One region of the Roseateles sp. DAIF2 genome, then DNA from elsewhere that is predicted to be linked to it. Evidence: predicted binding sites of a transcription regulator. Region 1 holds the regulator's gene; each other region holds the start of a gene.
The links. The regulator FNR, encoded in region 1, switches genes on or off when oxygen is low (the NO sensors DNR and NnrR bind a similar motif). The targets are predictions, from matches to a motif close to TTGATNNNNATCAA.

Region 1 (10,413 bases):
GATCGTGCTGGTGCTGCTGACCGTGCTGGTCGGTGGCATCGTCGAGATCGTGCCGCTGTACTTCCAGCGCTCCACCACGCAACCGGCGCCGGGCCTCAAGCCCTACACGCCGCTGCAGCTGGCCGGCCGCGACGTCTATGTGCGCGAGGGCTGCTACAACTGCCACTCGCAGATGATCCGCCCCTTCCGCGCCGAGACCCTGCGCTACGGCCATTACTCGACGGCCGGCGAGTTCGTCTACGACCACCCCTTCCAATGGGGCAGCAAGCGCACCGGCCCGGACCTGGCGCGCGTCGGCGGCAAGTACAGCGACGAATGGCACCGCATCCACCTGATCAACCCGCGCGATCTGGTGCCCGAGTCCAACATGCCGGCCTATCCCTGGCTGGCCAGCACCGGCGTGAACCCGGCCGAGATGGCGCCCAAGCTGCAGGCTCTGCGCACCCTGGGCGTGCCCTACAGCGACGCCGAGGTGGCCGGTGCGGCCGAGGCGGTCAAGGGCAAGACCGAGCTGGAGGCGGTGATCGCCTACCTGCAGGTCATGGGCACATCGCTGAAGTGACGGCTAGGAGCGCGAGATGGATATCAATGATCTGAGAAGCGCGGTGACGGTGCTGCTGCTGCTGATGTTCGCGGGCATCGTGGCCTGGGTCTACAGCGGCCGGCGCGACAAGAACACCTTCGATGAATTGGCGGCCTTGCCCCTGAAGGATGAGCAGGCGGGAGTGGTGAATCATGGGCAGTGACTTTTTCTCCAACGGCTGGTCGGTGTTCGTCGCCGCGGCCACGATCGGTGGCCTGGTGTTCTGCCTGCTGCTGCTGGTCATCGCGGCACGCCGCAAGGTGATGGCCGGCGACAACACCACCGGCCATGTCTGGGACGAGGACCTGCGCGAGCTGAACAACCCGCTGCCGCGCTGGTGGATGGGCCTGTTCGTGCTGACCGTCGTGTTCTCCGGCGTCTACCTGGCCCTGTATCCAGGCCTGGGCAGCGCCGAGGGCACCCTGAAGTGGAGCAGCACCGGCCAGTACGAGGCCGAGCAGGCCAAGGCGCGCGTCGCGCTGACCGAGGTCTATGCCAAGTACGCGGCGATGCCGGTCGAGCAGCTGGCCGGCAACACCCAGGCGATGGGCATCGGCGAGCGCCTGTTCGCCAACAACTGCGCCACCTGCCACGGCTCCGATGCCAAGGGCAGCAAGGGCTTCCCGAACCTGACCGACGGCGACTGGCTGTATGGCGGCGCGCACGAGACCATCATCGAGACCATCGGCAAGGGCCGCATCGGCCAGATGCCGCCGATGGCCGCGGCGGTCGGCAATGCCGAGGACGTGCGCAACCTGGCGCATTACGTGCTGAGCCTGTCGGGCAGCCCGCACAACTCGGTCGCCGCGCAGCTGGGCAAGGACAAGTTCACCTCCTGCGCCGCCTGCCACGGCCCGGCCGGCAAGGGCAACCCGGCCCTGGGCGCGCCGAACCTGACCGACAAGGTCTGGCTGCATGGCTGGGGCGAGGACGCGGTGGTCGCGATGATCAACGGCGGCAAGACCAACCAGATGCCCGCCCATGGCGAGCGCCTGAGCCCGGAGCAGATCCGCGTGCTGGCCGCCTATGTCTGGGGCCTGTCGCATCGCGACCCGAAGGTGCAGTGAGGAAGAAGAGCAGAAGCCATCGCCATGAATAGCAGCAGTACCCGGGCCAAGGTGATCCCGATCGCGCCGGCCGCCGAGGCCGGCGCCGAGATGGTGTCCCTGTACGAGGCGCAGAAGAAGATCTACCCGCGCACCGTGCATGGCTGGTTCGCGGCCTGGCGCTGGGTGCTGGTTTGGGCCACGCAGCTGCTGTTCTACGGCCTGCCCTGGCTGGAATGGGGCGGGCGCCAGATCCTGCTGTTCGACCTGGGCGCGCGGCGCTTCTACATCTTCGGGCTGGTGCTGTACCCGCAGGACTTCATCTACCTGACGGCGCTGCTGCTGATCTCGGCCTATGCGCTGTTCTTCTTCACCGCGGTGGCGGGGCGCCTGTGGTGCGGCTATGCCTGCCCGCAGACGGTCTACACCGAGATCTATATGTGGGTGGAGCAGAAGTTCGAGGGCGACCGCATCGCGCGCATGCGCCTGGATGCCGGCCCCTGGAACTGGAACAAGCTCTGGCGCAAGGGCGGCAAGCAGGCCGCCTGGATCGCGATCGGCCTGTGGACCGGCTTCACCTTCGTCGGCTATTTCACGCCGATCCGCGAGCTGGGCCGCGAGGTGCTGTCCTTCGGCCTCGGTCCCTGGGAATGGTTCTGGGTGCTGTTCTATGGCTTCGCCACCTATGGCAATGCCGGCTATATGCGCGAGCAGGTGTGCAAGTACATGTGCCCCTACGCGCGCTTCCAGAGCGCGATGTTCGACAAGGACACGCTGATCATCAGCTACGACGCCGAGCGCGGCGAACCCCGCGGCTCGCGCTCGAAGAAGGCCGACCCCAAGGCCCAGGGCCTGGGCTCCTGCATCGACTGCACCCTGTGCGTGCAGGTCTGCCCGACCGGCATCGACATCCGCCAGGGCCTGCAGTACGACTGCATCGGCTGCGCCGCCTGCATCGACGTCTGCAACGACGTGATGGACAAGATGGCCTATCCACGCGGTCTGATCCGCTACGACACCGAGAACGGCCTGTCCCAGCACCTGAACCGTGGCGAACGCTGGCGCCGCGTGCTGCGGCCGCGCGTGCTGGTCTACGGCGCGATCCTGCTGCTGCTGTCCGGCGCGATGCTGGCCAGCCTGGCGCTGCGCACGCCCTTCCGGGTCGACGTGCTGCGCGACCGCGCCGCACTGGCGCGCCAGATCGAGGACGGCGTGATCGAGAACGTCTACCGCCTGCAGGTGATGAACGCGACCGAGAAGCCGCAGCGCTACGAGATCGAGGCCGACGGCCTGCCGGGCCTGGCGTTGAGCCGGCCGGTGGCCCTGACCCTGGCGCCCGCCGAGGCGCGCTGGGTCTCGCTGGCGCTGCGTCTGCCGCCCGAGGGCGCGGCCGCGGCCGGCGCCGGCGCCCATGTGATCCATTTCGAGATCCGCCGCCTGGCCTCGGACGAGGACGAGGCGCGCGGCCTGCGCGAGAAGTCCACCTTCGTCGTGCCCCGCTGACCCGCCCAACCGGAGACCCCGCATGAGCATGAATGGCAACAACAGCAACGGGCCCGTCGGCCAGGCGACGCCGCGCCCCTGGTGGCGCGTCGGCATGATGTGGCTGGTGATCGGCGGGCCCAGCGCGGTGGTGCTGGCCTCCTTCGTGACCCTGGCGCTGGCGCTGGCGCATCCGGATCCGGTGATCGAGGCGAAGCGGGTCGACCCCTCGGCCGACCTGCGTCAGACCCAGGCCGAGCAGCCGGCGATGAAGGCCCGCAACCACGCCGCCACCGGCGGCCTCTGAGCGATGGGCCGCCGCGCCGGTCCGCCGCTGGCGCCCGTCGCGCCGCGGTTGCGGCCACAGCCGCAGATTCAACAACGTCTGCGCCGGCGGCTGATGGCGGCGCTGTGGCCGTCCTTCCTGATGGCCGCGGTGCTGGAGGGCCTGGTGTTCAGCCTGCTCGACCCGACCCTGCTGGAGCCGCGCATCGCTGCGGCCGGCCTGCCGCCGCTGGCGCTCTACAGCCTGGCCTTTCTGGGCTTCTGGGCCATCACGGCGTTGTCGTCCGGGTTGAGTCTGTTGCTAGCCGACTGAGGCGCGGGCGGGATCGGCGAAGAGCGCAGGAGGGCGGGCAGGCCTGCTGCTGCCTGCCAGGGCCTCGCGGCCCTGGCTTTCGCCAGGCACCGGAAGTCCACCGGACTTCCGGTGTCCGGGCTCAATCCCCCGGCCGCTGCGCGGCCTCCTCCTTGACCTCCGCATCAGGCCCACCCACCCTCCTGCGTGCGCCCTGTGGCCGATATGGGGCGTCGTCGAAGAGGCGCTGCGCCGCCAGAGCCGGGTTGCGGGTGTGCGCGCTTGCGCAGGTTAAGGAGGAGGGCCGCAGCGCGGCCCGGGGGACACGGAGCAAGCGCGTGCACCCGCAGCCCGGCGATCGCCCGAGCGTCCCACGACCGAACCATAAGAAAAGCGCCCCGCAGGGCGCTTCATCGTTGCAACATCGACCTCTCAACAGTTCGTGCTGTTCACCAGCCGTTGCAGGCCCGCCTGGTCGACGATGCGGATCTGGCGCTGCTTCACCTCCAGCAGGCCGTCCTCCTGGAACTTGGAGAAGGTGCGGCTGACCGTCTCCAGCTTCAGACCCAGGTAGCTGCCGATCTCCTCGCGCGTCATGCGCAGCACCAGGCTGGAGGCCGAGAAGCCGCGCGCCTGCAGGCGCTGGGTCAGGTTCAGCAGAAAGGCCGCCAGGCGCTCCTCGGCGCGCATGCTGCCGAGCAGCAGCATCACGCCATGGTCGCGCACGATCTCGCGGCTCATGATCTTGTGGAACTGGTGCTGCAGGTCGGTGAACTCGCGCGACAGCTCCTCCAGCTGGCCATAGGGGATCACGCAGACCTGCGAATCCTCCAGCGCGACCGCGTCGCAGCTGTGGCGGTCGTTGCTGATGCCGTCCAGGCCGAGCAGCTCGCCGGCCATCTGGAAACCGGTGACCTGGTCGCGGCCGTCCTCGGCCGAGACGCAGGTCTTGAAGAAGCCGGTGCGCACCGCAAACAGCGACTGGAAGGCATCGCCGGCGCGGAACAGGGTGTCGCCGCGCGCGACGGTGCGGCGCGTGGCGACCAGGGTGTCCAGCTGCTCCAGATCGGTCTTGGACAGGCCCACCGGCAGGCACAGCTCGCGCAGATTGCAGCTGGAGCAGGCGACCTTGAAGGGCTCGGCGCGCAGGGCCGCGTCCTGCGGCGTGGATCGGGTCAGGGTCCGGCCCGTGCATTCGCCATTGGCGGCGGGCGCGGGGCAGGGCGAGGCTTGCTGAAAGGTGGACGACATGATGCTCCTCAAGATGAGGTCCATTGTTGACCCGCCGATGCGCATGAAGCTTGACGTGCATCAAGCGCCGGCCAGCCGGGCTTGGCAAAGTGCGCTCATGCCTAACGCCTGCATCACCCCCACCGCGCCCGCCATCAGCGAGGACCTGCTGCGTCGTTACGACATCGCCGGGCCGCGCTACACCTCGTATCCGACGGCGGACCGCTTCGTCGAGGCCTTCACGGTCCAGCAGTACGAGCAGGCGCTGGCGCAGCGCGCCAGCGGCGCGCTGGTCGGCGGCGGCGCGCCGCTGTCGCTGTATGTGCACATCCCCTTCTGCGAATCGGTCTGCTACTACTGCGCCTGCAACAAGGTGATCACGCGCCACCATGAGCGCGCCGGCGAATACCTGCAGGCCCTGCTGGTCGAGATGGACCTGACCCTGGCGCGGCTGGGCCGTGCGCCGCAGGTCTCGCAGCTGCACCTGGGCGGTGGCTCGCCAACCTTCCTGAGCGACACCGAGCTGGGCGACCTGATGACGGCGATCGCCAAGCGCTTTCGCCTGACCGCCGGCGCCGAGGTGTCGATCGAGGTGGACCCGCGCACCGTCACCACCGAGCGTCTGGCGCATCTGCGCGGCCTGGGCTTCAACCGCCTGTCCTTCGGCGTGCAGGACTTCGACGCCGCGGTGCAGAAGGCGGTGCATCGCCAGCAGAGCTATGCGGATGTGGCGGCGCTGATGGCGAGCGCCCGCGCGCTCGGCTTCGAGTCGACCAATGTGGACCTGATCTACGGCCTGCCGCTGCAGACCCCGGCCTCCTTCCAGCGCACCATCGCGCAGGTGGCCGAGCTGCGGCCGGACCGCATCGCGCTGTATGCCTATGCGCATCTGCCGCAGCGCTTCAAGCCGCAGCGCCGCATCGACGTCGGCCAGCTGCCGCCAGCCGGCGACAAGCTGTCAATGCTGTCGGGCGCGATCGGCGGCTTCCTGGCCCAGGGCTACACCTATATCGGCATGGACCATTTCGCGCTGCCCGGCGATTCGCTGGCGGTGGCCAAGCGCCAGGGCCGGTTGCACCGCAACTTCCAGGGCTACAGCACCCAGGCCGACTGCGACATGATCGGGCTGGGCGTCTCGGCGATCGGCCGGGTCGGCGTGACCTACAGCCAGAACGCCAAGACCCTGGACGAGTACTACGACCTGCTGCGCCAGGGCCAGCTGCCGGTGGTGCGCGGCCTGGCGCTGAACCGCGACGACCTGCTGCGCCGCGCGATGATCATGGCGCTGATGTGCCAGGGCCGGGTCGAGTTCGAATCGATCGAGCTGGCCCATCTGATCAAGGTGCCGGAGTACTTCCGCGCCGAGCTGGAAGCGCTGCGCCCGCTGCAGGAGGCCGGCATGGTGCAGCTGCTGCCGGGCTCGATCGAGGTGACGGCGCTGGGCTGGTACTTCGTGCGCGCGGTGGCGATGGTGTTCGACCGCTATCTGCAGGCCGACCGCACGCGCGCGCAGTTCTCCAAGATCATCTGAACCAAGCGCCATGGACCTGGCCCTGATCGCCTCGGCGCTGCTGATGGGCCTGGCCGGCACGCCGCATTGCGCGCTGATGTGCGGCGCGGCCTGCACCGGCCTGGTCGGCGGCGAGCGGCGGGCGCTGTGGGGCTTCCAGCTGGCGCGGCTGGCCAGCTATGCCGCGGGCGGCGCGCTGGCGGCGGCCAGCGTCGGCTGGGCCGCGCAGCTGGGCCAGGCCAGCGCGCTGCTGCGACCGCTGTGGGTGATGCTGCACATGGCGGCGCTGGGCCTGGGCCTGTACCTGCTGTGGCGCGGGCGCCAGCCGGCCTGGCTGGAGGCGCTGGGCGCGCGCAGCGAGCGCGCGGCGGCGGGCTCGGCCACCGTGTCGCTGGCCGGCATCGGCGCGGGCCGCGCGGTCACCGGCCGCGCCACCCTGGGTGGTCTGGCCTGGCTGGCCTGGCCCTGCGGGCTGCTGCAGTCGGCCCTGGTGGTGGCCGCGCTGGCCTCCGGCCCGGCGCAGGGTGCGGCGGTGATGGGCGCGTTCGGCGCGGCCTCGGCACCGGGCCTGCTGCTCGCTCCGGTGCTGCTGCGGCGCGGTGCGGGAGGCATGCGCTGGGCGGTGCGCCTGGCCGGTCTGTGCCTGGCGGCGGCCTCGGTCTGGGCGCTGGGCCACGGGGTGTGGCAGCAGGTCGCGGACTGGTGCCGATGAACAGGCGGCGCGCCCCCAAGACTTATATAAGACTGAACGGCTGCGCAATTTTGCTGGCATAGAATCGTTCGAGCTTTTCGACCCACAACGCCTCGCGCGGAGTAGCCCACACATGTACCAACACATCACGGTGCCCGAAGGCGGGCAGAAGATCACCGTCAACGCCGACTTCTCGCTGAACGTGCCCGACCAGCCGATCATTCCCTTCATCGAGGGTGACGGCACCGGCTTCGACATCACGCCGGTGATGCTCAAGGTGGTCGATGCGGCAGTGGAGAAGGCCTACGGCGGCAAGAAGAAGATCCACTGGATGGAGATCTATGCCGGCGAGAAGGCGACCCAGGTCTATGGTCCCGATGTCTGGCTGCCCGAGGAGACCATGCAGGTCCTGCGGGACTATGTGGTCTCGATCAAGGGCCCGCTGACGACGCCGGTGGGCGGCGGCATCCGCTCGCTGAACGTGGCGCTGCGCCAGGAGCTGGACCTGTATGTGTGCCTGCGCCCGGTGCGTTACTTCAAGGGCGTGCCCTCGCCGCTGAAGGAGCCCGAGAAGACCGACATGGTGATCTTCCGCGAAAATTCGGAGGACATCTACGCCGGCATCGAGTTCGAGGCAGGCAGCGACAAGGCCAAGAAGCTGATCGCCTTCCTGCAGCATGAGTTCGGCGTCAAGAAGATCCGCTTCCCCGAGACCTCGGGCATCGGCGTCAAGCCGGTCTCGCGCGAGGGCACCGAGCGCCTGGTGCGCAAGGCCATCCAGTACGCGATCGACAACGACAAGCCCAGCGTGACCCTGGTTCACAAGGGCAACATCATGAAGTTCACCGAGGGTGGCTTCCGCGACTGGGGCTATGCGCTGGCGCAAAAGGAGTTCGGCGCCGAGCTGATCGACGGCGGCCCCTGGGTCAAGCTGAAGAATCCGCGTACCGGCAAGGATGTCGTCGTCAAGGACAGCATCGCCGACGCCTTCCTGCAGCAGATCCTGCTGCGCCCGGCCGAGTACTCGGTGATCGCGACCCTGAACCTGAACGGCGACTACATCTCCGACGCGCTGGCCGCCCAGGTCGGCGGCATCGGCATCGCGCCGGGCGGCAACATGAGCGACTCGGTTGCGATGTTCGAGGCCACCCATGGCACCGCGCCCAAGTACGCCGGCAAGGACTATGTGAACCCCGGCAGCGAGATCCTCTCGGCCGAGATGATGCTGCGCCACATGGGCTGGACCGCGGCCGCCGACCTGATCATCAGCTCGATGGAAAAGGCCGTGCTGTCGAAGAAGGTCACCTACGACTTCGCCCGCCTGCTGGATGGCGCCACCCAGGTGTCCTGCTCGGGTTTCGGGCAGGTGATGATCGACCAGATGTAAACGCTGCCCGGCGCTGAGCCGGGTTGCCCTTGAAACCCCGGTGCGTTGATTCGCCCCGGGGTTTTTTCATTGGCGATCGGAACCTTAGCCGGCCGCGACGATCACATGCGCCTGGATCCGGCCGCTCACCGGCCCCGGGCCATGCCGCCGGGCGATCGCAGCCGCGGCATGCTCGGTGGCCGACTCCAGCAGGCCGGCGTCCCGCGCCGCGATCTCATGGCGCAGCGGCGTGCCCTGGCAGTAGGCGATGGCGACGACGCGGGCCGAGGCGGCGCGGCTGGTTCCCGCGCGGGTTTCGATCGTCGGCTCGGTGAAGCCGGCGCGACGCAGATCCGCGCGGATCTGCTCGGGGTCGTGATAGCCATGCGGCGTGCGGGCCAGGAAGCGCGGCGGGTCGCGTGGAAAGAACTCGGCCAAGGCCCCGGTGACCTCGTCGGCGAAGTCGTTGGCCTCGATGCGGTCCCAGACATTGAAGACGAAGCGCCCGCCGGGTCTCAGCACGCGGCGCGCCTCGGCGAAGCCGGCGACCCGGTCGGGAAAGAACATCGCACCGAACTGGCAGCAGACGGCGTCGAAGGATGCGTCGGCGAAGGGCAGCCGCAGCGCATCCGCCTGCCGCCATGCGAGGCGCGCGTCCGGCCCCTGGCGCCGCGCGGCATGCTCGAGCATGGCCGGGTTCAGATCGGTCGCCACATAGCGCGCATCGTTACCCAGCCGCGGCGCCAGCGCCCGCGTGAGCACGCCGCTACCGGCCGCGGTCTCGAGCACCGCCGCCGGCGCGGCGGCGGCCACCAGCTCTGCCATATGGGCGGCATAGGCCTCGAAGATCAGCGGGACCATCAGCGCGTCGTAGAACCTCGGGATGGCTCCCGCGAACAGCGGGTCGTGCGCGGTCATGTACTCTTGCCGGGGGACGATGAAGCCCCATGGTGGCCGCATGGGGCGGCGCCGTCAACGCGCCGCCGGTTGGGCCGGCGCGGCGGACGGCGCTGCGCTCGGGGCCGGCCGCATCACCAGCCACAGGGCCAGCGCGATCAGGCCGCCACCCGCCGCATGCGCCAGGCTGGCGCGCTCGTCCAGCACCAGCCAGCCCCAGAACATGCCAAACAGCGGGATCAGGAAGGTGACGCTGAGCGCCTTGAGCGGGCCGACGTCGGCGATCAACCGGAAGTACAGCACATAGGCAAACGAGGTGCAAAGCAGCCCCAGCGCCAGCAGCGCGGCCCCGACCTGCGGGCCGATCTCGGCGAGCGGCGGCATCGTGTTGTCGGGCGCGGCGGCCAGCCAGCCGACGCAGGGCAGCAGCAGGAGCAGGGCACCGAGCTGGCTGCCCAGCGCCACCATGCGGCTGTCCAGGCCGCCGCGGCGTGCGATCCAACGCTGCGTCAGGAAGCCGGCCAAGCCGTAGCAGGCGGTGGCGACCAGGCAGGCGGCCACGCCCCACAACACCGGGGCGCTGGTGTCGAGCGGGCCGGTGCGGGTCAGCACCGCGACCCCGAGCAGGCCGAGCAGCACGCCCGCCGCCTTGGCCCTGCCGATATGCTCGCCGAACAGGGCGGCGCCGATCAGTACGCCCATCAGCGGCGTGGTGGCATTCAGGATCGCGCTGTAGCCGGCTGGTAGCACGCGCGCTGCCAGCGCGAACATCAGAAAAGGCAGGCCCGAGTTGATCGCGCCCAGCGCCAAGGTTGCGACGAACTTGTCGCGAAAGGACAGGGGCACACGCAGCAGCAGCACCAGGGCCAGCAGGCCGGCCGCACCGAGCGCGACACGGGCGAAGGCCGTCGGTACCGCGCCCAGGACCGGCGCGGCGATGCGCATCAGCAGGAAGCTGCCGCCCCACAAGGCGGCCAGTAGCAGGAGTCGGGTCAAGCTGGCTGGGCTCACGTTCGGTGTTCCTCCGCAGA
Region 2 (10,413 bases), 930 kb from region 1:
CTGGCGGCCTACCGCTGGCCCATCCTCTGCTTCGTCGCGGTGGGCTTCTGGAACACCGTCGGCGCCGGCCTGCTGGGCTTCGCGATCAACCCGCCCGCCTCGCTGTACTACGTGCAGGGCCTCAACATGACGCCGGCCCATGGCCATGCGGCGCTGTTCGGCGTCTACGGCATGCTGGGCATCGGCCTGATGCTGTTCTGCCTGCGCGGCCTGTACGAGCGCCATGCCGACCGCCTGCTGGCTCCGGCCTTCTGGGGCATGAACCTCGGGCTGGCGATGATGGTCTTCCTGTCCCTGCTGCCGGCCGGCATCTACCAGGCCTGGGCCAGCGTCAGCCGCGGCCTCTGGTATGCCCGTTCGCCCGAGATCGTGCATTCAGGCGTGATGGAGGCCCTGGTCTGGCTACGTGTGCCGGGCGACCTGCTGTTCGCCGCCGGCGCGGTACTGCTGGCCGTCTATGCGCTGAAGCTGCTGCCCGGGCGGCCCGCCAAGCCGGTGCTGGGCCGCGGCGCGGCGCAAGGGGGCTGATAGGCTCGAACCATGAAACTCACCAGCTTCACCGACTACAGCCTGCGCGTGCTGATCTACCTGGCGGCGCGCCCCGGCAGCCGCGCCACCATCGGCGAGATCGCGGCGGCCTTCGAGATCTCGGAGCACCACCTGACCAAGGTCGTGCATTTCCTCGGCAAGAGCGGCTGGCTCAGCAATGTACGTGGCAAGGGCGGCGGCATGGAGCTGGCACTCGAGCCCGAGCAGATCGGCGTCGGCGCCGTGGTGCGCGAGACCGAGGGCGAGGCCCGGCCGGCCGAATGCTTCGGCGAGGAAGGCGGGCAATGCGCGATCACGCCGGCCTGCCAGCTGCGCGGCGTGCTGGCCGAAGCGGTGGCGGCCTTCTACGCGGTGCTGGACCGCTACACCCTGGCCGACCTGGTGCGAAACCGCCAGGCGGTAGCCAAGCTGCTGTTCTTCGAGAGGCGTGCATGAGCACCCATCCTGAGCCCCCCTTCCCCTACGACGGCCCCGAGGCGCTGCGCGAACCCGTGCTCGCGGCGCTGCGGCGCGTGGTCGATCCCGAGGTCGCAATGAGCATCGTCGACGTCGGCCTGGTCTACGGCGTCACGATCGCCGACCAGCAGGCCCGCATTCGCCTGACGATGACCTCGCCGGCCTGCCCGGTGGCCGACGTGATCCTGGACGAGGTCGAGGCCGAACTGGACCGCGTGCTGCCGCAAGGCATCGCGCTCGACACGCAGCTGGTCTGGGAGCCGCCCTGGAGCCCCGAGCGCATGAGCGAGCGGGCGCGCCGCTTCATGGGCTGGTAGGAAGCAAACAATGCGCAGCGCCATGCACCGGCCACGCCGCCCGCGGTTCTTCCCGCTGCTGCCGCCCCTGATCCTGCTGGCCCTGCTGGCCGGCAGCATCGGCGGGTTGGCACGGCTGGGCCTGCAGGTCGCCGATGCCGGGAGCCCCTGGGTCGGCAGCGCGGCCGCGCAGCATGGCGCGCTGATGATCAGCGCGTTCCTGGGCAGCGTGATCGCGCTGGAGCGGGCGGTGGCGCTGAAGCAGGGCTGGACCTTCGCCGCGCCTTTGCTGGCGGGCGCCGGCGGGCTGGCGCTGCTGGCCGGTCGGGCCGCGCTCGGCGCCTGGCTGGGGGTGGCAGCGGCCGGGCTGTTCGTCGGCGTCAACGCCCTGGTGCTGCGCCGGCAGCTGCTGCCGCACACCCTGCTGCTGATGGCCGGCGCGCTGTGCTGGCTGCTGGGCAACCTCGCCTTCGCACTGCGCCTGGCCGGCTTCGACCCCCTGCCCTGGTGGTTCGCGCTGCTGGTGCTGACGATCGCCGCCGAACGGCTGGAGATGACCCGGCTGATGCGCCGCCGCCCCGCGGCCGAGTGGTCGCTGTATGCGGTGCTGGCCCTGCTGCTGGGCGGCGCCGCCCTGTCCCCGGTGCTGTACGGCGCGGCACTCACGCTGCTGGCCGCCTGGCTGCTGCGCCACGACATCGCGCGCCGCACCGTGCATGCCGAAGGCCTGAGCCGCTACATGGCGGTCTGCCTGCTCGGCGGCTACGGCTGGCTGGCGGTGGCCGGCCTGGCCTGGGTGGCCACCACGCTGGGATGGCCGGCACGTGACGCCGCGCTGCACGGGCTGGGCCTGGGCTTCGTGTTCAGCATGGTGATGGGCCATGCGCCGGTGATCCTGCCGGCCGTCGCCGGCATCAAGCTGCTCTACGGCCCCTGGTTCTACGCACCGCTGGCCCTGCTGCACGCCTCGCTGCTGCTGCGCCTGGGCGCCGGCCCGGCCGAGCCTGAACTGCGCGCGCTGGGCGCCGCCTTGAACGCCGCCGCGCTGGCCCTGTTCGCACTGACCCTGATCGCGGCCGCCCTGCTGTGGCGCGCCCGCAAGGAGAATCGTTGATGTCCGCCTTCATCCGTCTCGAGGAGCCCCTGCGGCGCCCGGCCGGCCCGCCGCGCTTTGCGTTGTGGCAGCTGGGATTCCGACCCTTCTACCTGCTGGCCAGCGGCTTCGCGGCGCTGTCGGTCGCGCTGTGGGCGCTGCAGTTCGCCGGCCTGCTGGGCCATCGCCCCTATCTAGCCGGGCCGCTGTGGCATGCGCACGAGATGCTGTTCGGCTTCACCTTGGCCGTGGTGGTCGGCTTCCTGTTCACCGCGGGCCGCAACTGGACCAACCAACCCACGCCCACCGGCGTGCCGCTGATGATGCTGGCCGCGCTCTGGCTGGCCGGGCGGCTGCTGGTGCTGACGCCCTGGGGCCTCGCGGCCGCCCTCGTCAACGTGGCCTTCCCGCTGGCCGCCGCGCTGGGCCTGGCCATCCCCTTCTACAAGGCGCGCAACCGGCGCAACTACTTCTTCGTCGCGCTGCTGCTGGGGCTGGCGTCGGCGCAGGCCTTGCTGCATCTGGGCTGGCTGGGCCTGCTGGCGCTGCCGCCCTGGTTCGGTGTGCAGCCGGCGCTGGACCTGGTGCTCTTTATCCTGGCGGTGATGGGCGGCCGCGTGATCCCGATGTTCACCAACAATGGCGCACCGGGCGCCAACGCGACGCGCCGGCCGCGACTCGAACAGCTGTCGCTGGGTGCGCTGCTGACCTTGCTGGCGGCCGACCTGGGTGGCCTCGCCGGCCTGCCGCTGGCCCTGCTGTGCGCACTGGCCGCGACCCTGCACCTGCTGCGCTGGCTGCTCTGGCAGCCGCAGCGGACCTGGCGCGTGCCGCTGCTGTGGGTGCTGCACATCGCCTATGCCTGGCTGCCGCTGCACCTGGCCCTGCGCGGCCTGGCCGCGCTGGATCTGGTGCCCGCCTCGCTGGCGACCCATGCCCTGACCCTCGGCGCGGTCGGCGGCCTGATCATCGGCATGATGACGCGCACCGCCCGCGGCCACACCGGCCGGCCGTTGCGTGCCAGCCGGCTGGACGTCACCTGCTACCTGCTGGTGCTGGCCGCCGCGTCGCTGCGCGTGCTGCTGCCGCTCGCCGCTCCAGCCCTGCTGATGCCGGCGGTGCTGGGCTCTGCCCTGCTCTGGTCTGCCGGCTTCGGGCTCTATGCGGTCGGCTACTGGCCGGTGCTGAGCCGGGCGCGGCTGGATGGACGACCGGGCTGAGCCCCTCCGGTCCGCCCGCTCAGGCCTTCAGCAGGCTGCCGTCGAACAGCGAACGCAGCGTGCGCAGCACCAGGACCGCGATCGCCAGGCTCAGCACCGCCAACAGCAGGCCGGCCAGCAGCGTCAGGGGCAGCGCGGCATGGGCCTCGGCGTATTTCAGCGCCGCATTGGCGAGCGCGGCCATCGGAAAACCGATCGCCCACCAGCCCGGCACGAAAGGCACGTCGCGGCGGAACACCTGGGGCGCCACCAGCAGGAAGGTGAAGACGCCGAAATAGAACAGCAGCGCGGCCAGCCGATCGACTTCGCCAACTACATTGGTGTAAGCCAGGAAACCCACCGCGAAGGGGGCGACCAGGATCATCAGTGAGGGCTTCAGGCCGGCGGCCAACGCCGGCTGCTGCACCAGGCGGGCGAAGACCAGGCTCAGCAGCAGCAGGGCCTGCACGCCGCCGATCGCCAGCGCCGCCAGGTTCAGTTCGGCCGCCCAGGCCATAGTCATCTGGGCGCCGGTGACGGGAATGTCCAGCGCGGCCACGCCCGGGATCAGCAGCGCCGGCACCGCATCCTGGGGCGCCCTGCCGCCGCGCAGCAGCCGCACCGCCGCAACATAGGCCAGCAGCAGGGTTGCGGCACTGCCCAGGCCCCACATGGCCTGCGCCGCAGTCGCGCCATAGGGCTGCACCAGGGACGAGAGCAACAGCAGCGAGATCGCGATCGTGCCGAAGAAGTTGCCGAGGATGGGATGTGCGAACTCGGCCTTCACCGCGTCGCGGTGGCGCAGCAGCTTGCTCAGGTAGGCGCCGCCCAGCAGCAGGAAGACGCCCAGCGCCAGCACGATGATCGCCTCGCCGATCACGGCCGGCGCGCCCAGGCTGCGGCCGGCCAGGCGCCAGGCCATGGCCAGACCCGCCAGGCTCATTACGGCGCCGAACAGATTAACGGGCAGGTGCCGCACGCTGGCCCGCGGCGGCGTGGCGACCTGGGGACTTTCGTTGGGAATCGTGGTGGCAAGCATGGCGGAAGCTCCTGCAGATGGGTTGATGAATGGCTTTATTTGCCGTTTACGTAATATTCAGCCAAACTCGACCGATACCAGCCCCCGCGATGCGTCACTTCCTGCCAATCCTCCAGCAACGAGTGCCAGTCATGCAGATCGCCATCCTCGCCCTTCCCCGCGCCCAGTTGCTGGACGTGGTCGGCCCGGCCGACGTGTTCGCCGAGGCCGCGCGCCAGCTCGGCAACCCGCGCGCCTACCGGATCCAGATCATCGGCACCTCGCCGGGCCTGCTCAAAGGCAGCAGCGGGCTGCGTCTGGCGGTGGACAGCACGGTGGCGACGCAGCGCGGCAAGCTCGATACCCTGCTGATCGCCGGCAGCCCGCAGATCCACGACTTCGACGTCGACCCCGTGCTACGAGCCTGGCTGGCACGCCAGGCTGGCTCGGTGCGGCGCCTCGCCGCCGTCTGCAGCGGCGCCTTCGTCCTGGGCGCGGCCGGACTGCTGGACGGCAAGCGCGTCACCACGCATTGGAACGAGGCCGAGCGCCTGGCCCGCCAATACCCCCAGGCCCGGGTCGAGCCCGACAGCATCTATGTGAAGGATGGCAAGACCTACACCTCGGCCGGCGTCACCGCCTGCATGGACCTGGCGCTGGCCCTGGTCGAGGAGGACCATGGCCGCGAGCTGGCACTGCGCGTCGCGCGCGAGCTGGTGATGTTTCTGAAGCGACCGGGCGGGCAGTCGCAGTTCAGCGCCCACCTGGCGGCACAAAGCAGCACCGAGCGCTCGGCCGTCAGCCTGCTGCAGGCCCATATCCTCGCCCACCTGCGCGATGACCTGTCGGTGCCGGCACTGGCGCGCCGAGCCGGCATGAGCGAGCGGAATTTCGCGAGGGTGTTCCGTGCGGAAGCCGGCTCGACCCCGGCCGAGTTCGTCGAGATGGCGCGCATCGACGCCGCGCGCCGCCTGCTGGAAGAGCAGGACCTGCCACTCAAGCGCCTGGCCGACGCGGTCGGCTATGCGAATGCCGACGGCCTGCGCCGAGCCTTCCTGCGCCGTGTCGGCGTCGGCCCCAGCGATTACCGCAGGCGCTTCACCTGAGTTGCCAGATCGGCATAGACATGGTCGGCCTGCGCGGCATCGAAGTCGGTTCGGTAGCGCTTGGCCACACCTGATTCGGCCAGCAGCACATGGCGGGTCGGCATGATGCCGCGTTCTGCCAGACAGCCCTTGACACAGGCCAGAACACAACCGTCGATCGCGATGATGCCCCGGCCACTCTTAGCGGCCTCATGGGCTCGCCGCACCAGGCTGCGCACATTGCCGCCGACACCGGCGATGCAGGACATCTCGGCCAGACCTTCGCGATCCAGGCGCAGCGCCAGGTGGTTGGCCATCTGAGCCGCGCTGGAGCAACCGGAGCAGGAATAGACCAAGGGCAAGGGCGTCGCCGCCGCGCTGCTTGGGGATGGACTGTGGTGCATGCCAGATACCTCGGATCGACCCAATTGCCGGCCATTGGCGCACCGCGCCGTCCCCATGTCCTTGATTCAACGCAAGGCCTTGCAGTCAGAAAACGGTGAACCTTCGGTCCATGATCGATACCACTCCGTTCGAACAGCTGCGCCGCGCCGCCGAGGCCCAGCTGCAGCCCCAGCGCCTGCTGTTCGTGTTCGCGGGCAGCGAGCTGCCCGAGGATGCCGATGCGGCCCAGCGCGCGGCCTTTGCCGCCGGCCGCGGCGGTGCGCTGGCGCCCCTGATGTGCGTGGACAAGGCGCCGGAGGAGTTGCATGGCTTCGCCGCATTGCGCGCCGAAGCCGCTCAGGCCGGTCCGCCCTGGCAGGTGCTTTTCGCGGCCGGTTTGTCCGGGCGCCGCGGCGCGCCCCCCGACGCAACGCAGATCGACGCCGGCCTGCGGCAGCTGATCGAACGGGTCCGGCAGGGCCGCATCGAAGGGCTGCTGGCGCTGGATCGCGACGGCAACTCGCTGAGCTTCGACTGAAGCAAACCTCTATCCCGATGAGGCGCCTGCTTTCCGGCGCGCTCGGCGCGCTTTCCCTGCTGCTGCTGGCGGTCAACACCCTGCTCTGCTGCCTGCCGCTGCTGGCGCTGGCCCTGCTCAAGCTGATGCTGCCGCTGCCAGCGGTGCGCCGGCGCATCGACCCGCTGCTCAACCTGATTGCCACCGCCTGGATCGGCGCCAACAGCCGCTGGCTCGCGCTTATCCAGCATGCGCCCTGGGATATGCAAGGCCTCGAGGGCCTGCGCCCCGACGGCTGGTACCTGGTCAACTGCAACCACCGTTCCTGGGTCGACATCTTCGTGCTGCAGCGTGCGCTGAACCGGCGCATCCCGATGCTGAAGTTCTTCCTGAAGCAGCAGCTGATCTATGTCCCGGTGATCGGCCTGGCCTGGTGGGCGCTGGACTTTCCCTTCATGCGCCGCCATTCCAAGGCCGCGCTGCGCCGCCGCCCCGAGCTGCGCGATCAGGACCGCGTGACCACGCGGCGCGCCTGCGCAAAGTTCGCGCTGCTGCCGACCAGCGTGATGAACTTCGCCGAGGGCACGCGCTTCACGCCGGCCAAGCATCGCCGCCAGGCGCCGCCCTACCGCCATCTGCTGAAGCCCCGCGCCGGCGCGCTGGCGCTGAGCCTGCATGCGATGGGCCGGCAGTTCCAGTCCCTGCTGGATGTCACCCTGGTCTACCCGGACGGCACGCCCAGCTTCTGGCACCTGCTGTCGGGGCGCTGCGGCCGGGTGATCCTGCGACTGCGCGAGCTGCCGATCCCGCCGGCCCTGTGCGAGGGCGATTACGGCGGCGACAGCGCCTTCCGCGCCGAGTTCCACCGCTGGCTGGAACAGCTGTGGCGCGAGAAGGACCGGCAGATCGAGAGCCTGCTGCAGCAAGCCCGGGAGTTTGCGCTGACGCAAAACCACATCTAGTGTCCAGCAGCTAGTCTTCACCCCACATCTAGTGCTGAAGACCTGCCCATGCCGAACACCTCTCCCGCCGCCCTGCCCGGCACCGTGCTCAAGCGCGACGGCCGCCGCGCTCCCTTCGATCCCGGCAAGATCGCGCTGGCGCTGCAGCGCGCCGGCATCGCCAGCGGCGAATACGGCAGCGACGAGATGAGCCTGCTGCTCGCCGGCGTGCTGAAGGTGCTTGCGCACCGCTTCACCGGCGAGACGCCCGGCGTCGAGCAGATCCAGGATGTGGTCGAGCAGACCCTGATCGCCGCCAACCACCTGAAGACCGCGCGCGCCTACATCGTCTACCGCGAGCAGCATGCGCGGCTGCGCCAGGACCGCAAGACCCTGGTCGATGTCGAAAGCTCGATCAACGAATACCTGGAACGCGCCGACTGGCGCGTCAATGCCAATGCCAACCAGGGCTATTCGCTGGGCGGCCTGATCCTGAACGTCGCCGGCAAGGTGACGGCCAACTACTGGCTCTCGCATGTCTACGCGCCGGAGATCGGCCGCGCGCATCGCGAGGGCGACCTCCACATCCACGACCTCGACATGCTCAGCGGCTACTGCGCCGGTTGGTCGCTGCGCACCCTGCTGCACGAGGGTCTGAACGGCGTGCCGGGCAAGGTCGAGGCCGGGCCGCCCCGGCACATGAGCTCGGCGGTGGGCCAGATCGTCAACTTCCTTGGCACCCTGCAGAACGAATGGGCCGGTGCCCAGGCCTTCTCGTCCTTCGACACCTATATGGCGCCCTTCGTGCGCAAGGACGCGATGAGCTACGCCCAGGTGCGGCAGTGCATCCAGGAGCTGGTCTACAACCTCAACGTGCCCTCGCGCTGGGGCACGCAGACGCCCTTCACCAACCTGACCTTCGACTGGACCTGCCCCGAGGATCTGCGCGAGCAGGTGCCGGTGATCGCCGGTGAGGAGATGCCCTTCGCCTACGGCGAGCTGCAGGCCGAGATGGACCTGATCAACCGCGCCTATATCGAGGTGATGACCGCAGGGGACGCCAAGGGCCGGGTCTTCACCTTCCCGATCCCGACCTACAACATCACGCCGGATTTCCCCTGGGAATCGGAGAACGCGACCGCGCTGTTCGAGATGACGGCCCGCTACGGCCTGCCCTACTTCCAGAACTTCGTGAACTCGGAGCTGCAGCCGCACATGGTGCGCTCGATGTGCTGCCGGCTGCAGCTGGACCTGCGCGAGCTGCTCAAGCGCGGCAACGGTCTGTTCGGCAGTGCCGAGCAGACCGGCAGCGTCGGCGTCGTCACCATCAACTGCGCCCGCCTGGGCCACCTGCATCGCGGCGACGAGGCCGGCCTGCTGGCCGCGCTGGATCGGCTGCTGGAGCTGGGAAAGCAGAGCCTGGAGATCAAGCGCAAGCTGATCCAGCGCCTGATGGACCAGGGCCTGTTCCCCTACACCAAGCGCTACCTCGGCACCCTGCGCAACCATTTCTCGACCCTGGGCGTCAACGGCCTGAACGAGATGGTGCGCAATTTCAGCGGCGATGCTGAGGACATCACGACCGAGGCCGGTCATGCGCTGGCACTGCGCCTGCTGGACCATGTTCGCGCACGCATCACCGCCTTCCAGGAGGAGACCGGCCATCTCTACAACCTGGAGGCCACGCCGGCCGAGGGCACGACCTACCGCTTCGCGCGCGAGGACAGGAAGCGCTGGCCCGCCATCCTGCAGGCCGGCAGCGCCGAGCAGCCCTACTACACCAATTCATCGCAGCTGCCGGTCGGCTTCACCAACGACCCCTTCGAGGCCCTGTACCGCCAGGAGGCGCTGCAGTCCAAATACACCGGCGGCACCGTGCTGCACCTCTACATGGGCGAGCGCGTCAGCGACGCCGCCGCCTGCCGCGAACTGGTGCGCCGCGCGCTGAGCCGCTTCCGCCTGCCCTACATCACCGTGACGCCGACCTTCTCCATCTGCCCGAAGCATGGCTATCTGGCCGGCGAGCATGCCTTCTGTCCCAAGTGCGACGCCGAGCTGCTGGCGCGCAAGCCCCCCTGTTCCATCACCAGCGACAAGGAGCTGATCCCATGACGACGAACCATCCGATAACCGAAGTACAGGGCACCGCGATCCTGCTGCGCGACGAAGAGCGCCAGCCCTGCGAGGTCTGGACCCGGGTGATGGGCTACCACCGCCCGGTCGCCAGCTTCAACACCGGCAAGCAGGGCGAGCATCGCGAGCGCCGCTTCTTCGCCGAGCCGGCCGGCATGCGCCGCGCCGCCTGACGCAAGCCGCCATGCCCTTGCGCATCGGCGGCCTGCAGCCGCTCAGCACCATCGACATGCCGGGGCGCCTGGCCGCGGTGGTGTTTCTGCAGGGCTGCCCCTGGCGTTGCGGCTACTGCCATAACCCCGGCCTGCAGCCCGCCGAGACGCCACCGGGTGCCACGCCAGCGCCGGACTGGGCCGCGGTGCTGCGCTTTCTCGAGCAGCGCCGCGGCCTGCTGGACGGCGTGGTGTTCTCCGGCGGCGAGCCGACCCTGCAGCAGGACCTGCCGGCCGCCGCGGCCCAGGTGCGCGCGCTGGGCTTCCAGGTCGGCCTGCACACGGCCGGCATGTACCCGCTGCGCCTCGTCGGTCTCTTGCCGCTGCTGGACTGGGTGGGGCTGGACATCAAGGCGCCCTGGCCACGCCTGGATGCGCTGAGCGGTGCCCCCGGCAGCGCCGCCAAGCTGCGCGCCTCGCTGGGACACCTGCTGCGCAGCCGGGTCGCACACGAATGCCGCACGACCTGGCACCCGGAGCTGTTCCCGGCGGAAGAGTTGGAGGCCCTGGCTTCCGAGCTGTCCGGGCTG
Region 3 (10,413 bases), 760 kb from region 1:
AGGTAAGGCACGAAGTCGCTCTTCTGCGTGAAGTCATTGCTGGCATTGGTGTTCTTGTTGAGGATGCTCTGGGATTCGCTGAACACCTTGCGTCCGCCGACCATCACAGCCAGTCGATCGACAGGGCGCAAGCGCAACGACGCGTAGACGGCGGAGGCGTCGCCCGCATTGCGCGTGGACGTGTCCCAGCTGCTCGGCGGGAAATCCCAGGCCGGGGGTGGCGTGCGGTCAAAGGCATTGCCTGAACCGTAGAAGACCCAGTTCTGCTTGTAGTGCTTGGTGGACTTGGCGTGGTCCAGGCCGACGATCACGTCGTGCGTGCGGCCGAGGGCATCGAAGCGGCCTTGCAGGTTGGCATCCAGCAGGGTCTCGCTACCTCGGTTCTTGTCCTGATAGCGCCACCAGTCCGACTGGCGCGTGCTGTACTTGACACTGCCTTCCATCTCCGCGCCGTTGATCGCGTCATCGCCTTCCATATGCCGCATGTTCAGGGTTGCCTTCCAGCGCGGACCGAACTGTTGGGACACGATGCCAAAGAGCACGCGGTTCTCTCGCTCGATCCAGCCCCAAGGCGCGCCCATGGTCGTGCTGCGAGGGAACTGGGGATCCGCGCCGTCCACATAACGCGGCAGGCTGGCATTGAACGCGTCCTGCCTGTCTTTCTGGAAGCTGATTCCGGCCAGCACGGAGGTGTCGGGGCTGGGATCAAACTGCAGCGCGCCATAGACCATATGGCGACGGCTGTGGCTGGGCTTGAAGAAGTGGTCCCGATCCTGCAACACGGCCACGGCACGGCCCTTGAGCCGGTGGTCCCCGGTCAACGAGCCGGTCGCGTCGATCTCGGCTCGGTAGTTGTTCCAGCTGCCGGCGCTGACGCTCGTCACGAGCGCGCTGTGGGCTTGTGGTCGCTTCGACCGCAGGTTGATCACCCCGCCGGCATCACCCGCACCGAACAGGCCGTCCACACCGCGCATGATCGAGACTTCCTCGAACTGCGCCAGGTCGGCATTGTTGTTCCGATCGGTGATGACCGACGTCGCGCCACCGTCGTAGCGGATGTTCTTGATCTCCAGGCCGCGCGAGTAGTACTTGTTGTTCAACCAGAGCTGCTCGCGTGTCACGCCTGTCGTTTGAAGCATGGCGTCATCGAGTGTCTGCAGGCCCTGCTGTTCGATACGCTCCTGGGACAACACCGTGACCGACTGAGGAATCTCCTTGAGCGCCTGGTCAAGCTTGCCCACCGTGGCGTACAGCGTCTTGATCTTCGTCCCCGTCAGCTCCACCACTGGCAGCGTGTTCTTGCCGGAAGCATCAAGCTGGGACACGACGACACTGTCGCCCCGCTTGTCCGATTTCTGCTCGGTCGAAGCAGCCGAGACGGATCGTGCTTCTTGGGCCTGAGCGCCCAGCGGCAGCAGAGCACCAAGTACGACCACGCTGCACAGCGCGTGCCCGGGTAGGCGACGCGCTTTACCGGGAGTTCTAAAGGGTGAGGGAGATGACGAGTACGACTCGCGAGTTTGAAGGGTGAGGACCTGCATCTTCTTTAATGCTATTGAGAATGATGCGCATTATCTTTTTAGACTGGGTCCGGGCTTGTTGGGTGCTCGCCACGTCACCCCAGGGGAAAGCCTTTTCCACTTGCCCGGTGCTAACTGAGCCCTGCCGTTTCCGGGACAAATCCAACAGTCGCAGCGGGAACCTGAGCGTGCGGCAATCGCACCCTGCATCAAACGATGCCCGTGCATCTGCATCAGCAACGGGTCATTGGCCTCGACTGCGCCGACTGCTGAGCCTCAGCCAAGCTCTGTGCTGGACACGGAACGTCACCAGGCAATGCATGCGGTTCTTGACGGAGCCTGCAGCAGAACGCTCTGCGGGCAGCGGACTCACCGATTCAGGCTCCAGACCGCCTCAAGATAGCCTGCGTCTGTCCCGCAACCATCCCACGCCTGCCGCCGGTACTGCCGGCGGTCCGGCGCAGCGCAATGGCCTTTACGGCCCCCGACAAGCTGCAAGCCCCAGTGGGATTCGGTTGCCAATACGCTGCCCTGCCGGCTTTGGATGCAAGACATCTTGGCGCAATGACCGTCAATGCGCCCGCACCTGCCGAACGCATCCAAGCAGGCTGAGCGCTAGTTTTTCTTGCCCTTGCCGTCGCTTTGCGCGGTCCCCCTGAAAGGCTAGACTGACCCCCAATGCAACTTTGCCGCGACGATGTGCATTGGCACGACGTGGGGACCGTTTGGGGGTCAGGCGGCAAGACACAAATAAAAATACCTTAATAATCAACAAGTTAAGATGCCAATACAACTTGCCACCTGGAACGTGAACTCGCTGGCGGTGCGCCTGCCGCAGCTGCTGGACTGGCTGGCCGCGAATCCGGTCGATGCCATCGTGCTGCAGGAGACCAAGCTGACCGACGACAAGTTCCCGACCCAGGCGATCCTGGATGCGGGCTATCAGGTGCAGTGGTTCGGCCAGAAGACCTACAACGGCGTCGCGCTGCTGAGTCGCGAGCCGGCCACCGATGTGGTGAAGAACATCGTCGGCTTCGCCGACGAGCAGGCGCGCGTGATCGCCGCCACCGTGGCCGGCGTGCGGGTGATCGGCGCCTATTTCCCCAACGGCCAGGCGCCGGACAGCGACAAGTTCGTCTACAAGATGGGCTGGCTGGACGCGCTGCGCGCCTGGATCAAGGCCGAGCTGGCCGCGCATCCGCAGCTGGTGCTGATGGGCGACTTCAATATCGCGCCGGAGGACCGCGACGTCTACGACCCGGTCGCCTGGGCCGGCCAGATCCATTGCACGCCCGAGGAGCGCGCGCATTTCCAGGGCCTGCTGGAGCTGGGCCTGGTCGACGCCTTCCGCCTGTTCGAGCAGCCGGCCAAGAGCTGGAGCTGGTGGGACTACCGCAACCTGGCCTTCCGCAAGAACCAGGGCCTGCGCATCGACCATATCCTGGTCAGCCGGACGCTGCAGCCCCAGGTCAGTGCCTGCGTGATCGACAAGCTGCCGCGCAAGAACGAACGCCCCAGCGACCACACGCCGGTGGTCGTGACACTGACGCGCTGAAACGGCAGCTCAGGCTTCCTCGCCATCCAGCGCGGCCTGCATCGCCGCGTAGAAGCGACCGACATGCAGCCCGTCCATCAGCGCATGATGGACCTCGACGCCCACCGGCATCAGCCGTTGCCCCTGCTGCTCGACGATGCGGCCGAAGGCCAGCTTCGGCACGTCGTCGCCCGCGCCGCGGGCATGGCTGAAGCTGCTGAAGAACAGCCAGGGAATCGTCGTCATGTGGATCAGCGGCGCCTGCTCGTCCAGCGCCGCGCCCTCCGCGCCGAGCCCGGGCGCCGGCCGGCGCGCGGCCGCCAGCACCGGCAGCGCCCGCGCGACGAAGTCCGCCAGCTTCGGCTCATAGGGCAGATCGGCGAAGCCCAGGCTCTCGCCGTCCTCGCGCAGCACCGTGGTGCTGCCATTCACCCGCGCATGCACCCGCACGCCCGCGCCGTCCAGCCGGTAGCGGAAGGGCTCGACCACATTGGCCGCGCGCAGCGCCGCATGGTGATAGACCAGGAAGGGCGTCGCGCCGGGGCAGGCCCGGACCCGCGCGGCCAGCGCGCCGACATCGACGGTCGCGCACAGACTGAAGAAGGGCTGGGCCAGACCGCGGAAATGTTCGAACGCCGCCCGCCGCGGCCAGCCTTCCAGCCGGAGTTGTTTAGCTGCACTCATCGTCATCGTGACATCGTACCGGCGCCCGCGCCCACACCCGCGCGCCGGTCCGCGACTTGAGCCATATCAAGTCCACACGGTGCAAACCCTGACAAGCTGTCTCCAGAACACCGGAGACCTTGATGCGAGACAACCAGCCCGTCACCCAGCGCGAGTACCCTTTTCCGACGGGGCGCAGCCTGGTCTCGACCACCGACCTGAAGGGCCGCATCCTGCATTGCAACGCGGCCTTCGTCGAGGTCAGCGGCTACACCCGCGAGGAACTGCTGGGCCAGCCGCACAACCTGATCCGCCACCCCGACATGCCCGCGGAGGCCTTCCGCGACCTCTGGGCCACGATAGCCGCCGGCAAGCCCTGGTCCGGCCTGGTGAAGAACCGCCGCAAGAACGGCGACCATTACTGGGTGCTGGCCAACGTGACGCCGCTGCTGGACGGTGGCCGGCCGGTGGCCTATATGTCGGTGCGCAGCGAGGCGAGCCGGGCCCAGATCGAAGCGGCCGAGACGCTCTACGCCCGCATGCGCGCCGAGGCCCACGAGGGGCGCTCGCCCCAGCACCGGCTGCACGAGGGCCAGGTCTTGCGCGGCGGCTGGTCCGGTGCGCTGCTGGGCCACGCGCGGCGCGTGGCGCGCCAGTTCGACGGCTGGCTCGGCTACCTGCTGATGGGCGGCGCCGGCGGGCTGATGGCCGCCCTGCCCTGGTACGGCGCCCTGCCCGCGCTGGCGCTGCTGGCCGGAGCGGCCGGCCTGTGGCTGCAGGCGCGGCGGCGCCGCGCGCTGGCGCCGGTGCTGGCCTTCGCGAACCGCCTGGCCGCCGGCGACCTCAGCCAGCAATTGCAGACTAGCGGCAACGGCCTGACCCGTGGCCTGGAGCTGGCGCTGAATCAGCTGGTGGTCAATATGCGCGCGCTGGTCTCGGACAGCCAGCGCGAGCTGGGCCGCATGGTGGCGGCCAGCGACGAGATCGCACGAGGCAACCAGGATCTGGCGGCGCGCACCGAATCGCAGGCCGCCAGCCTGCAGCAGACCGCGGCCAGCATGGAGCAGATCACCGCCACCGTGCGCGCCAGCGCCGAGGCGGCGCGCCAGGCCCATGGCGTGGCGGACCAGCTCAGCGCGGTGTCGCAGCGCAGCGGCGCGGTCGTGCATTCGGTGACCGACACGATGGGCGACATCGCCGGCGCCTCGCAGCGCATCGCCGAGATCATCCAGCTGATCGACGGCATCGCCTTCCAGACCAATATCCTGGCCTTGAACGCCGCGGTCGAGGCGGCGCGCGCCGGCGAGCATGGACGCGGCTTCGCGGTGGTGGCGGCCGAGGTGCGCGCGCTGGCGCAGCGCAGCTCCGGCGCGGCGCGCGAGATCAAGCAGCTGATCAGCGATTCGGCCGCGAAGGTGGAGGTCGGCGAGCAGCAGACCCGTGCGGCGCGCCAGAGCATCGACGAGACCCTGCTGTCGGTGCGCGAGTTCGCCGGCCTGATCGACGGCATCGACCAGGGGGCGCACGAGCAGCTGCAGGGCATCTCGCAGGTGCACGAGGCGGTGCAGCAGCTGGACGGCATCACCCAGCACAACGCCGCGCTGGTCGAGCAGCTGGCGGCTTCGGCCGAGCAGCTGCAGCAGCAGGCCGGCGAGGTCAACGCGGCGCTGCGCGTGTTCCGCTTGCAGGAGCACCTGTCACCCGTGGCGCAGCCGGATGCGCCGGCGCTGCGCCGCGCCGCCAAGCTGCGACGCGAGGCAGCGCAGATGACCTAGTCAGCCCGGCTGGCCGGACTTGCTCTGGCGGGCCACCGGCTGGCCGCCCTCGATGCGGCGCACCTCGGCCAGGAAGGCAGGGCCCTGGCGCAGGCGCTGGTACTCGGCGAACGCGGCCTGGTAGCTGGCGCTGCTGGTATCGACCGTCTGCTCGCCATAGGCACCCGGCACGCCGGCACGGCGCCACAGGGCCAGGTCGGCCTGCACCTCGGCGCGAGTCAAGGTCGAGGGCTTGCTAGCGTTCTGCAGCGCGGGGTCGATGTCGTCGCGCGAGCTGTCGGCCAGGGCCAGGCCGCTGGCGGCGATCAGGGCCAGGGCGATCAGGGGCTTGTGGTTGAACATGGTGGCGTTCCTTCCTTCGTTGCGGTGCCGCGCGGGATGCGAGGCCATGGACCGAAGTCTGCGCGGCCGGCCGCGGCCCCGCAGTGCCTAAACGCACAGTTCCGGACAGATGCTCGTCAGGGCCTGCGGCGATAGGCCGCCAGCGGCGCGCTGCGCCCGCGCAGCTGCAGCAGCAGCCGCTCCCCGGCCGCCGGCAGCGGCTCGGCGGCGGCCTGCAGCACCGCCTCGGACACCAGCAGGCGCGTGCCGGCCTGCTTGCACTGGTCCTGCAGGCGGCTCGCGGTGTTGACCACCTCGCCGATCGCGGTGAGGCTGGTGATGTCGCGATGGCCGACCTCACCGATCGCCGCGGCCCCGCAATGCAGGCCCATGCCGTAGTCGATCGCGTGGCCGAACTGCTGCTCGATCTCGGCGCGCCAGGCCTCCATGCGCGCGGCGATCAGCCCGGCCGCCCGCAGTGCGCGGCGGCTGGCCTCGGGCAGCGGGCAGTCCAGGCCGAAGATCGCCATCACGCCGTCGCCGACGAACTGATTCGCCAGGCCGCCGGCCTCGCCCACCGCCTCGCCGACCAGGGCGAAATAGCGGTCCAGCACATAGACCAGGTCGGCCGGCCAATGCCGCTCCGAGAAGCCCGACCAGCGCCGCAGGTCGACGAACAGCACCGCCACCTCGCGCTCCGGCCGCTCGGCCGGCCGGCGGCTGTCGATCAGCGGCGTGATGCGCAGCGCGCCGCGCGGCCGCAGCTGGCAGGCCAGGCGCACGTCCGGCCCCGCACCGACCCGCGCCAGGGTGCGGCGCTCGTCGGCGCCGATCGGATTGGCATGCGCGGCCGGCCCCTCGACTCTCACCCGGCAGGTCGAGCAGCGCGAGCGCCCGCCGCACATCGCCGCATGCGGGATGCCATGCGCCAGGCTGGTCTCCAGCACGCTCCAGCCGGCGCGCGCCAGCACGCGGCCCTGCGGATAGTCCAGCGCCACGGTCGCGCCGCGGCGCCGCTCCAGCAGCGCGCGCAGGCTGCGCAGCGCCACCAGGGTCAGCAGCGCCAGGCCGTAGAGGCTCCAGGCCAGGCGCTTGAACTCGGCCACCAGCGCGGCCTGGGCCGGCGTGGTGCGCAGCGCCTCGGGCAGCTCGCGCCAGGCCAGCTCGCGCCCCATCATCAGAAAGCCCAGCGCGGCCAGCAGCGGCAGCAGCACCGCGACCAACAGCAGGCCCGGCCGCGAGCGCCGGTACAGCGGGCGCACCCGCCAGGCGATATGCAGGCCCAGGCAGGCGTGGCTCCAGGCCACAGTCATCAGGCCCAGCTGCAGCAGCGCGCCATCGGCGGTCCAGAGCCCGCGCACCACCCGCGCATAGGGCGCCTCCAGCCCGAACTGCTCATAGGCCCAGCGCGTGCTGGGCACATGGGTCAGCAGCAGCAGTGGCAGCAGCAGGCCCAGCGCGATGCGCAGCGCGTCCAGCGGCGCCATGCGCAGGCTGCGCCGCGCCAGCAGGCTCCACAGGGCCAGGCCCAGGTGCAGCGCCGCCGCGCCGTACAGCAGCAGGGTGCCGAACGGGCCTCGCCAGAAGCCATGCAGCAGCAGACGCAGGGCATCGGCCGCCTGCAGCGACAGCAGGCCCAGCGCATGGTTGGCCAGGTGCAGCGTGACGAAGCTCAGCAGCACCCAGCCGCTGATCCAGCGCAAGCGGTTCGCCGAAGGCAGAATGCCCCCACCCGAACTGCTCATCCTGCCCTTGATGCCCGCCGTACCGTCCAGCTTCGCGCTCCGCGATATGCCCTTGTTGCAAGGATTATCGGCCGAGCGGCTCGAGACGCTGGCGCGCCAATGCCGCTGGCGCAGCACCGAGGCGCAGATCAGCCTGGTCGCGAACGCCGCGCCGGACGCCGACCTCTACCTGCTGGTCTCGGGCCGGGTGCGGGTCACGACCTATTCGGCCGGCGGCCGCCAGGTGACCTTCAGCGACTACGACGCGGGCGACTATTTCGGCGAGGTGGCGGCGGTCGACGGCCGGCCGCGCTCGGCCGACGTGCTGACCCTGGAGCCCAGCGTGCTAGCGGTGCTGCCGCGCGCCGACTTCCTGGCGCTGATGCGCGACGAGCCGCTGATCGGCCAGCGCGTGATGGAGCGCCTGGCCGGCATGGTGCGGCGCCTGTCGGGCCGGGTGGTCGAGCTCAGCACCCTGAACGTGCAGCAGCGCCTGTGGGCCGAGCTGCTGCGCCTGGCGCAGGCCGGCGGCGCCGCCGTCGACGGCAACCAGGCCCGGCTGACCCCGGTGCCCAAGCATATGGACCTGGCCAGCCGCATCAGCACCAACCGCGAGCAGGTGGCGCGCGAGCTGAGCGCGCTGAGCCGCGAGGGCCTGGTGCGAAAGGAGGGCAAGACCCTGCTGCTGGCCGATCTGGCGACCCTGCGCGCGCGCCTGGAGGCCGCGCGCGAGGAGGCTTGATCCCTTAGTTAGCCATCCAGCAGCGCCAGGCAGTCGTCCAGCAGCGCATGCAGGCGCGCCACCCGCTCCTCTCCCAGGCGACGGTTCAGCGCCAGCTGGGCCCGCTTCCAGTCGGCCTTCATCTCGGCGCGCTTGGCGCGGCCGGCGGCGCTGGCCTGCACCAGGCTGCTGCGCGCATCGCCACCGGCGACCAGTTCCACCCAGCCCGCGGCCAGCAGCGGCTGCAGATTGCGCGACAGGGTCGAGGCGTCCAGCCCCATGCGGCGCGCCAGCTGGCTGGGCTGCACCGGCCCCAGCACGTCGACATGGGCCAGCAGCGAATACTGCGTGGTCTTCAGCCCGCTTGCCGCGAAGAAGGGTTCGCAATGCTGCGAGACCCGGCGCGTCAGCTGACGCAGCTTGAAGTTGGTGCAGCCCTTGGGACCGGCCGGGTCGGCGCCCGCCCGGGGCGGTTTGCCCTGGCGGGCTGTAGCGCGGGTGACAGTGGCCATTTGATGATTGTATCTACAATGGTTGCAGCTACAACTTTTGGAGCGAACGATGTCCGAGGCTCACGAGCAGGTGCTGCGCCAATGGATGGCCGACGAGGAGGCCGTGCGCGGCCGCATGCTGGCCGAACCCGGCCTGGCGCGGCCGGACCAGCTGGCGGGCCGCACCGGCCTGCAGCAGATGCAGGCCCTGCTGTCCGGCGAGGTGCCGCCGCCGCATATCGCCAAGACCATGGACTTCACCCTGATCTCGGTCGCCCATGGCGAAGCGGTGTTCCAGGGTACGCCGCTGCTGCGCCACTACAACCCGCTGGGCGGCGTGCATGGTGGCTGGTTCGCCACCCTGCTGGATTCGGCGCTGGGCTGCGCGGTGCACACCATCCTGCCGGTCGGCAAAGGCTACACGACCCTGGAGTTCAAGGTGAACCTGGTGCGCGGGCTGAACGCCAAGGTGCCGCTGGTGCGCGCGATCGGCAAGGTGGTGCACACCGGCAAGCAGATCGCCACCTCGGAGGCGCAGTTGCTGGGGCATGACGGCCGGCTGTATGCCCACGCCAGCACCACCTGCATGATCTTTGACCTTCAATAGCCCACCCCCTACGCGCTGCGCGCGCCCCCTCAAGGGGGCACATCCGTAGGACCGGCGGAGCCGGATCCTCGGATGTCGTGGTCGCAAAGACCTTATTGCTTGCGCAGGGCCTGCGCCTCGGCGGCCAGGCGCGTGATGCGCGCCCAGTCGCCCTGCTCCACCGCGTCCTGCGGGGTCAGCCAGGAGCCGCCGCAGACCTTGACATTGGGCAGCGACAGGAACTGCGGCGCGCTCTCCAGCGAGATGCCGCCGGTCGGGCAGAAGGCCACGTCCGGGAAGGGGCCGGACAGCGCCTTCAGCAGGTTCACGCCGCCCACCGCCACCGCGGGGAAGAGCTTCAGGAAGGAATAGCCGGCGGCGTTCGCCTGCATCACCTCGCTGGCGGTCGAGACGCCCGGCAGCAGCGGCAGGCCCTGCTCACTGCAGGCCGCGCCGATCGCATCGGTATAGCCCGGGCTGACGCCGAACTGGCAGCCGGCGTCGCGCGCCGCCTTCACATCGGCCACCGTGCGCAGGGTGCCGGCGCCGACGATGGCCTCCGGCACGGCCCTGGCCATCGCTTCCATCGCCTGCAGTGCCACCGGCGTGCGCAGGGTCACCTCCAGCACCCTGACGCCGCCCGCCACCAGCGCCTCGGCCAGCGGCACCGCGTCCTGCAGGCGCTGGATCACGATCACGGGGATGACGGGGCCATGGCCGGCCAGGCTGAGGGTGTCGGTGCTGATGCTCATGTCGATCGATTCGCAAGAATGAGGAAAGAAGAAATCAAAGCCACGTGACGGCGCCCTCTTCGGCGCTCTTCACATTGCGGCGCATGCCGGCAAACAGCTCGCGGCCGATGCCCTGGCCGTTGTCGTCCACCGCCTCGGGGCGGATCTGCGCCACCTCGCGTGCGGCCCATTCGGCCGCCGGCACCAGGGCCTCGAGCAGGCCGTTGACGCCGTCCATGCGCACCAGATCGCCGTCGCGCAGCTTGGCCAGCGGGCCGCCGGCCAGGGCCTCGGGCGAAACATGGATCGCGGCCGGCACCTTGCCGGAGGCGCCGCTCATGCGCCCG

Region 2: a site for FNR is predicted at 6,162-6,175, ahead of G8A07_RS14550 (ribonucleotide reductase subunit alpha). Genes of this name have one in related genera too.
Region 3: a site for FNR is predicted at 3,795-3,808, ahead of G8A07_RS13720 (PAS domain-containing methyl-accepting chemotaxis protein). Genes of this name have one in related genera too.

Annotation. Positions count from the first base shown of each region.
Region 1 covers NZ_CP049919.1:2,239,890-2,250,302, forward strand. The annotation lists gene ccoO (cytochrome-c oxidase, cbb3-type subunit II) at 1-562, shown strand, start outside; gene G8A07_RS10410 (cbb3-type cytochrome c oxidase subunit 3) at 579-746, shown strand; gene ccoP (cytochrome-c oxidase, cbb3-type subunit III) at 736-1,650, shown strand; gene ccoG (cytochrome c oxidase accessory protein CcoG) at 1,675-3,132, shown strand; gene G8A07_RS10425 (hypothetical protein) at 3,155-3,418, shown strand; gene G8A07_RS10430 (hypothetical protein) at 3,422-3,709, shown strand; gene fnr (fumarate/nitrate reduction transcriptional regulator Fnr) at 4,121-4,942, opposite strand; gene hemN (oxygen-independent coproporphyrinogen III oxidase) at 5,037-6,449, shown strand; gene G8A07_RS10445 (sulfite exporter TauE/SafE family protein) at 6,460-7,140, shown strand; gene icd (NADP-dependent isocitrate dehydrogenase) at 7,253-8,506, shown strand; gene G8A07_RS10455 (class I SAM-dependent methyltransferase) at 8,591-9,403, opposite strand; gene G8A07_RS10460 (DMT family transporter) at 9,458-10,393, opposite strand.
Region 2 covers NZ_CP049919.1:3,166,987-3,177,399, forward strand. The annotation lists gene G8A07_RS14510 (nitric-oxide reductase large subunit) at 1-528, shown strand, start outside; gene G8A07_RS14515 (Rrf2 family transcriptional regulator) at 541-984, shown strand; gene G8A07_RS14520 (metal-sulfur cluster assembly factor) at 981-1,322, shown strand; gene G8A07_RS14525 (hypothetical protein) at 1,333-2,415, shown strand; gene G8A07_RS14530 (NnrS family protein) at 2,415-3,614, shown strand; gene G8A07_RS14535 (SLAC1 anion channel family protein) at 3,634-4,632, opposite strand; gene G8A07_RS14540 (GlxA family transcriptional regulator) at 4,764-5,717, shown strand; gene G8A07_RS14545 (putative zinc-binding protein) at 5,696-6,100, opposite strand; gene G8A07_RS14550 (ribonucleotide reductase subunit alpha) at 6,211-6,618, shown strand; gene G8A07_RS14555 (acyltransferase) at 6,636-7,559, shown strand; gene G8A07_RS14560 (ribonucleoside triphosphate reductase) at 7,608-9,650, shown strand; gene nrdD (anaerobic ribonucleoside-triphosphate reductase) at 9,647-9,844, shown strand; gene G8A07_RS14570 (anaerobic ribonucleoside-triphosphate reductase activating protein) at 9,856-10,413, shown strand, end outside.
Region 3 covers NZ_CP049919.1:2,999,038-3,009,450, reverse strand. The annotation lists gene G8A07_RS13735 (TonB-dependent siderophore receptor) at 1-1,541, opposite strand, end outside; gene xth (exodeoxyribonuclease III) at 2,308-3,075, shown strand; gene G8A07_RS13725 (CatA-like O-acetyltransferase) at 3,085-3,744, opposite strand; gene G8A07_RS13720 (PAS domain-containing methyl-accepting chemotaxis protein) at 3,861-5,492, shown strand; gene G8A07_RS13715 (DUF4148 domain-containing protein) at 5,493-5,834, opposite strand; gene G8A07_RS13710 (adenylate/guanylate cyclase domain-containing protein) at 5,951-7,516, opposite strand; gene G8A07_RS13705 (Crp/Fnr family transcriptional regulator) at 7,605-8,279, shown strand; gene G8A07_RS13700 (MarR family winged helix-turn-helix transcriptional regulator) at 8,288-8,770, opposite strand; gene G8A07_RS13695 (PaaI family thioesterase) at 8,820-9,356, shown strand; gene G8A07_RS13690 (bifunctional 4-hydroxy-2-oxoglutarate aldolase/2-dehydro-3-deoxy-phosphogluconate aldolase) at 9,449-10,087, opposite strand; gene edd (phosphogluconate dehydratase) at 10,122-10,413, opposite strand, start outside.